DNA from 2 places in the Mesorhizobium sp. M2A.F.Ca.ET.042.01.1.1 genome. Region 1 is predicted to be linked to the other one. Evidence: riboswitches for the same ligand, from Rfam matches in the RefSeq annotation. Region 1 holds a riboswitch; the other holds the start of a gene.
What was found. Region 1 has a riboswitch for S-adenosylmethionine ahead of EOA23_RS00415 (O-succinylhomoserine sulfhydrylase). Riboswitches for the same ligand answer to the same signal wherever they lie in the genome.

Region 1 (3,750 bases):
CTGCCGGGCATCTCCCCCTCAAGGGGGGAGATTGGCAGCTCAGCGCGCGGTCCTGAAATGCTTGGAAAGCTTCAAGCCCTGCGCCTGGTAGTTCGAGCCGAGGTCGGTGCCGTAGAGCGCCTGCGGACGCTTCAGCATGTGCTCGTAGACGAGGCGGCCAACGATCTGGCCGTGGTCGAGGATGAAAGGCACTTCGTGGCTGCGCACTTCGAGCACGGCGCGGCTGCCGCTGCCGCCGGCGGCGGAGTGGCCGAAGCCCGGATCGAAGAAGCCGGCATAGTGGACGCGGAACTCGCCGACCAGCGGGTCGAAGGGCGTCATCTCGGCGGCGTAGAGCGGCGGCACGTGCACCGCCTCGCGGCTGACCAGGATATAGAATTCGTCAGGGTCGAGCACGATCTCGCCGGCGCCGCTCTTGTAGATCGGCTCCCAGAAATCGACGACGTCCTGCGCGGCGCGCTTGTCGACGTCGACCAGGCCGGTATGGTGCTTGCCGCGGTAGCCGACAAGCCCGTCCTTGTCGCCGTCGAGATCGATGGAGAGCGCGATGCCGCCACCGGAAATATTGGGCGGCTCGGTGGCGACCAGCATCTCGGCACGGTGAAGGTCGCGCAGCTCGCTCTCCGAAAGCACGGCATTGCCGATGCGGAAACGGATCTGCGACAGCCGCGAGCCGGCGCGCACGACGATCGGGAAGGTGCGCGGGCTGACCTCGAGATAGAGCGGCCCGTGATAACCGGCGGCGATCTTGTCGAACTCGTGGCCGCGATCGGTCATGACCCGCGTGAAGATGTCGAGGCGGCCGGTCGAGCTCTTCGGATTGGCCGAGGCCGAAACCTCGGCCGGCAATGCCAGGCTTTCCAGCAAAGGCACGATATAGACGCAGCCGGTTTCCAGGACCGCGCCGCCGGTGAGGTCTATCTCGTGCAGCTTCAGCCGTTCGAGCTTGTCGGCGACCAGATGATCGGGCCCCGGCAGGAAGGAGGCGCGCACGCGATAGGCCTTGTCGCCGAGCCTGAGATCGAGGCTGGCCGGCTGGATCTGGTTGGTGTCCAGCGCACGCGGCGACTTGAGCGCGTTCGCCTTGAACAGCGCCGCGATGTCCTGATCCGGAAGAATGCCTGTCTGCCGCAAAGGCTGGCTCCGTTCACAAGGCCGGGCGAGGACCCAAGCAGGCTGTTGCCGTCCGGCTGGTACAAACCTCTTAATGAAGCCGGCAATTGACGCAAGCGCGGCGGTCATTTAAAGGGTCGTTATCCCGTGGTGATTTGGCCGGTCGGCTTGCAGCCACGTTAAACAAGTCGCTAAAGGACCGTCGAGCCGCAAGGCTGTATGGACCGGTTGCGACTTCGCGGCCGGTTTTTTTGTGTCTGGAAGCAGGGCTATGAGCACCAAGAAGCGCAACTGGAAACCTCAGACAGCACTCGTGCATGGCGGAACGCTGCGTTCCCAGTATGGCGAAACCGCCGAGGCGATGTATCTCACGCAGGGCTATGTCTACGAGACGGCGCAGGCTGCCGAGGCCCGTTTCAAGGGCGAGGAGCCCGGCTTCATCTATTCGCGCTACGCTAACCCGACCGTCGACATGTTCGAGAAGCGCATGTGCGCGCTGGAAGGCGCCGAGGATGCCCGCGCGACAGCCTCCGGCATGGCCGCAGTTTCCGCTGCCCTGCTCTGCAGCGTCAAGGCGGGAGATCACATCGTCGCGGCGCGCGCGCTGTTCGGTTCCTGTCGCTGGGTGGTGGAGACGCTGGCGCCGCGCTACGGCATCCAGGCGACGCTGATCGACGGCACCGACATCGCCAATTGGGAAAAGGCGGTCAGGCCGAACACCAAGCTGTTCTTCCTGGAAAGCCCGACCAATCCGACGCTGGAAGTGGTCGACATCGCCGCTGTCGCCAAGCTCGCCAATTCGATCGGCGCGCGCGTCATCGTCGACAACGTCTTTGCCACACCGCTGCAGCAGAAGCCGCTGCAGCTCGGCGCTCACATCGTCGTCTATTCGGCGACCAAACACATAGACGGCCAGGGCCGCTGTCTCGGCGGCGTCATCCTGTCGGACAAGAAATGGATCGACGAAAACCTGCACGACTATTTCCGCCACACCGGCCCCAGCCTCTCGCCGTTCAACGCCTGGACGCTGCTCAAGGGGCTGGAGACGCTGCCGCTTCGCGTGCGCCAGCAGACCGAAAGCGCCGGCAGGATCGCCGATTTCCTGGCCGGCCGGCCTGAGATCGCGCGCGTCATCTATCCGGGCCGCGCCGATCACCCGCAGGCCGATATCGTCAAGAAGCAGATGTCCGGCGGCTCGACATTGATCTGCCTTGACGTCAAGGGCGGCAAGCAGGCGGCCTTCGCCTTCCAGAACGCGCTCGACATCGTGCTGATCTCCAACAATCTCGGCGACGCCAAGAGCCTGATCACCCATCCGGCGACGACGACGCACAAGAACCTGAGCGACGAGGCACGTGCCGAGCTCGGCATCGGTCCCGGCACGCTCAGGCTCTCGGTCGGCCTGGAAGACACCGACGATCTGCTGGACGACATCGAGCAGGCGCTGAAGGCGGCAAAATAAGCTGGAAAATATCGCGGGAGATCGCTCAGACGATTCAGGCGATCTCCTTGAGTTCTTTCAGCTCGCGGGTGCGGATTGTCATCGCATTGCCGCGCCACTCGACGGCGCCGCCGAACCAGGCGCGAGCCCAGATGGCGGGCAGCATGGCGTCACGCACGATCATCGGGGTGACGCTGCGCGGCGACAGGTACCAGCCCTTGGCAGCGGCCAGCAGGCATTCCGGCAGGTAGGCGATCGCCAGCACGCACAAAGCCGTGCTGGGCAGGCTGACGCCGGCGCTTGCCGCGGCAATCAGCGCCAGCAGCAGCGGCATCGCGGCGCCTGTGAGGATCTCCGGGGCGAAGAACAGCGGGAACGTCACCCGGCGCAGCCGCGCCCAGCGCGTCTGACGCGACCAGATCTCGGCGAAGCTGCGCTGTCCAAGCGGCTGCTCGAAAGGCGAGGCGACGAGATTGACGCGCAGGCCCAGGCTGTTGACCAGCTTGGTGGCGGCCGCGTCCTCGGCGATCTCGGCGGCCAAGGCCTGGATGCCGCCATTGGCGTCCAGCATCGGCTTGTTCCACAGCATGCTCTTGCCCTGGGCGAAGCCGAGGCCGAGCGCCTCGCCGGCATATTGCCAGCGCGCCTGCAGCGTGTTGAGGAAGGCGCATTCGACTTCGGCCCAAAAGCCGTCCGGCCGCGAACCGATCGGCGTCGAGCAGACGAGGCCGGTATCCGGGCGCCATGCCGCCATCAGGTGCTGGACATAGTCCCTCGGCATCAGCACGTTGGAATCGGCGAGGACGACCCAATCGTGCCGCGCCGCCTGCCAGCCCTTGACGCAGTTGTTGAGCTTGGGATTGGCGCTGATATGGTCGTCGCCGATCAACAACCGCGCCGGAAGCTTCGGGTGGCGCGCGATCGCCGCATCGATGAGCCTCACTACCGGGTCCTCGGCATGCGCGACGCAGAAGATCAGCTCATAGCGCGGCCAGTCGAGCGAGAAGGCGCGCTGAAGGGTCTCCTGCGTGAACGGCTCGACGCCGCGCGAAGGAACGATGATCGAGACCGGCTGCGCGCCGACGGGCGGCGCAATGACATGTCTTCGTTTCAGCCGCGACGCGGCTAGCAGGATGCTGGCGAGGTTCGAGAGAAGAAGGGCTGACGAAGCCAGGCCGGCTGCGATAGTCAGTTCC
Region 2 (3,750 bases), on a different contig from region 1:
AGCCGTGACCGGCAATGTCGAGAGGCCTACTGCATATCGCCGCGAAGTGTGCCGCGGTTTCCGGAACAACGACACGCATTAAAACAAGGGCTTGAAGCACGTGGCCCGGATCTGTTTCTACACCGCGCTTCAGCCGGGCTCGGCGTTAAACGTCGCGGCTGACAACCCGCGTCTTGCGCGTCTGCTGAAGCTGCAAAATCCCTCGGCGCAGTTGCTCGAACAAAGCCGGCGGCAGCATTCCATAGGCGTAACTGCCGTCGGAACGCGGTCGAACATCGTAGCCGGGCCAAAGGAACCGGTTCAATTCATCAAGGCGCAGCCAATGCCGGCCGCCGTCGAGGTCAAGGGCCCGGCACACTGTCGGCGGAATCTCAATCGACGCGGAATTGTCCGGTGGCGGGCTATGGGTAATCGGTGCGACTATGGTGTGGATGTGACCGTCCGCATCGCGTGGCGTAGCGACAACGATCGCGCAGGGGCGATCCTTCGCGCCTTCGATACCGCCCCGGTCATGTTCGGTACTCCAAAGAAAACTATAGCGAATGACAAGACCTGGGCCTTGGAACCGGCAGCGTCACTTCGGTTCCACGCCATATTCGGCAGCTTCGATGGAGGCGATCGTGTCCTCATCGAGATCGCCCACGGTCAGGATTTCGCGCTCCCGGCGCTTCAGTAGTTCGTAGTGCGCGAACTCTGCGGCAGACAGATACGCTCCAACAATCCGGCCATGACTGGTCACGTTGATGACCTTCTTAGCGATGGCTTCGTCCTGATATTTCGCAAAATTTCGGGCGAAATCGCTCGCCGGAACCGCGGTATTGCGTGGCATACCTGCCTCCATCCGATAAAAAAGCCGGTGAAATGATTGAAACAGATCGAACCGATATCATCCACGCAATATGCGTAATTTACATAAATTACGCAAGACGAGATCACCGGAATGCCGCCGTTGACGTTCGCATAACGCAGACGTAGAAGAGCCAAGAACCTCGTGGTGATTTGGCCGGTCGGCTTGCAGCCACGTTAAACAACTCGCTAAAGGGCCGTTTGCAACCTGTAACCGGCTTTGCGACGGCAAGCCGGTTTTTTGTTGTCCGCCGCCGGCCGGACACCGCGTCGTGTCGAGGCAGATGCGGGACAGGATCGAGGACGGACATGGCCGCTCAGCGCGCTGCAAGAACCAACGATGAGGCCGACCATCCGTCGAGCCCAGTGCTGCAGTTCGGCCCCGACAAGCCGCTGAAGCTCGACGCCGGCACGCTGCTCTCGCCTTTCCAGATCGCCTACCAGACCTACGGCAGCTTGAACGACGCGCGCTCCAACGCCATTCTCGTCTGCCATGCCCTGACTGGCGACCAGCACGTCGCCAACACCAATCCGGTGACCGGCAAGCCGGGCTGGTGGGAAGTGCTGATCGGTCCCGGCAGGATCATCGACACCAACCGCTTTTTCGTCATCTGCGCAAACGTCATCGGCGGCTGCCTCGGCTCGACCGGCCCGGCCTCGACCAATCCGGCGACCGGCAAGCCTTACGGCCTCGACCTGCCCATCATCACGATACGCGACATGGTGCGCGCGCAGGCGATGCTGGTCGATCATTTCGGCATCGAAAAGCTGTTTTGCGTGCTCGGCGGCTCGATGGGAGGCATGCAGGTGCTGGAATGGGCGGCGAGCTATCCGGAGCGGGTCTTCTCGGCGCTGCCGATCGCCACCGGCGCCCGCCATTCCTCGCAGAACATCGCCTTCCACGAGGTCGGCCGGCAGGCGGTTATGGCCGATCCGGACTGGCATGGCGGCAAATATCTCGAGTTCGGCAAGCGCCCGGAAAAGGGGCTCGCCGTCGCGCGCATGGCCGCCCACATCACCTATCTTTCGGAAGCGGCGCTCCACCGCAAGTTCGGCCGCAACCTGCAGGACCGCGAGGCGCTCACCTTCGGCTTCGACGCCGATTTCCAGATCGAAAGCTATCTGCGCCACCAGGGCATGACCTTCGTCGACCGCTTCGACGCCAATTCCTATCTCTATCTGACCCGCGCGATGGACTATTTCGACCTTGCCGCCGATCACGGCGGGCGCCTCGCCGATGCCTTCGCCGGCACCAGGACGCGCTTCTGCCTGGTTTCCTTCACCAGCGACTGGCTGTTCCCGACCGAAGAGAGCCGCTCGATCGTGCATGCCTTGAACGCGGCGGGCGCTTCCGTCTCCTTCGTCGAGATCGAGACCGACCGCGGCCACGACGCTTTCCTGCTCGACGAGCCGGAGCTGTTCGCGGCCATCAACGGCTTCATCGGTTCGGCAGCACGCGCAAGGGGGCTCAGCCTATGAGCGTCAACCGCGCCCAGCGTGTCGACCTCGAAGTCGTCACCGATCTCATTCCGGCCAAGTCACGCGTGCTCGACGTCGGCTCGGGCGACGGCGTCCTCTTGGAACTATTGCAGGAGACCAAGCAGGTCGATGGCCGCGGGCTGGAACTGTCGCAGCGCGGCGTCAATGAATGCGTGGCGCGCGGGCTCTCCGTCATCCAGGGCGACGCCGACACGGATCTGAAATTCTATGCCGACAAGGGCTTCGACTTCGTCGTACTGTCGCAGACGCTGCAGGCGACGCGCAACCCGAAGGTGGTGCTTGATGAGCTGCTTCGGATCGGCAACCGCGCCATCGTCTCCTTCCCCAATTTCGGCCATTGGCGCGTGCGCTTCTCGCTGCTGATCAAGGGCAGGATGCCGGTCACCAAGGACCTGCCCTACTCCTGGTACGACACGCCCAATATCCACTTTTGCACCATCCGCGACTTCGTCAACCTGTGCGAAGAGCTCGGCGCGACCGTCGAGAAGGCGACCGCACTCGACGCCAACGGCCAGAAGATCGGCCTGTCGATGCCGTGGTGGTTCTGGAACTTCTTCGGCCAGCAAGCGGTGTTTCTGCTCAGGCGCTGACGCCGCGCGATCGGTTCCATGAGCGCATGATTCTCACCGCCGGCTCTGCCGGCGGACGGCCTCCGCGGGCCGGAAGGCCGATTGTGTTGCCATCAAACCGCAACGTTGCGGAAAAAGCCCCATTTCGCATTTCTAGGCCGGCTCGGCGTGACACACAGGTGGCTTTTTTGTAGCGTCGACCGCAAATCACAGGTGGGATAAGAACATAGCCATCAAACCCATCCGACACGCGCCAGATCCGACCGGCAGTGACAGCCTGATGTCGAACCAGGACGTTCCGCTGATCTCAGTGATCACGCCGACCCACAACCGGCGCAGTCAGGTCGTACGTGCGGTGAAAAGCGTTCTGGCGCAGACACTTACCCGCTTCGAGCACATCGTGGTCGACGACGGTTCGACCGACGGGACGGCCGCCGCGCTGGCCGAGATCCGCGACCCGAGGCTGATCTATGTCGGCGCCAAATGGCGCGGCGCCAATGCCGCCCGCAACGCGGGCATCGAGCGCGCGCGGGCGCCCGTGGTGACCTTCCTCGATTCGGACGACGTTTATCTGCCGGACCGGCTGGCGCGGACGCTGGCGCGCTTCGACCAGAATCCCTCGCTTGAAGTCCTGATCAGCTCGTTCCTGTCGCTGAAGGGCAGCCGCAGCACCAAATGCATCAACCGCGAAACCTTTCTTGATAAAAGCGCGTTGCAGCGCGCCCTTGTCTCGCAGACTATTTTCATCGCCGGCTCGGCAATCACCGCCAGGCACGAATCGCTGCTGGCGATCGGCGGCTATGACAGCGACATCACGCGCATGCAGGATCTCGAC

Region 2: it holds a riboswitch for S-adenosylmethionine, as region 1 does, so the genes downstream of both, EOA23_RS09910 (homoserine O-acetyltransferase) here and EOA23_RS00415 (O-succinylhomoserine sulfhydrylase) in region 1, are expected to answer to the same signal.

Annotation. Positions count from the first base shown of each region.
Region 1 is NZ_RZRX01000001.1:88,741-92,490, reverse strand. Features, by position in the region: gene EOA23_RS00420 (2'-deoxycytidine 5'-triphosphate deaminase) at 40-1,134, opposite strand; SAM riboswitch at 1,251-1,328, shown strand; gene EOA23_RS00415 (O-succinylhomoserine sulfhydrylase) at 1,385-2,575, shown strand; gene EOA23_RS00410 (ceramide glucosyltransferase) at 2,610-3,750, opposite strand, start outside.
Region 2 is NZ_RZRX01000047.1:23,988-27,737, reverse strand. Features, by position in the region: gene EOA23_RS09915 (hypothetical protein) at 575-829, opposite strand; SAM riboswitch at 982-1,059, shown strand; gene EOA23_RS09910 (homoserine O-acetyltransferase) at 1,156-2,325, shown strand; gene metW (methionine biosynthesis protein MetW) at 2,322-2,936, shown strand; gene EOA23_RS09900 (glycosyltransferase family A protein) at 3,196-3,750, shown strand, end outside.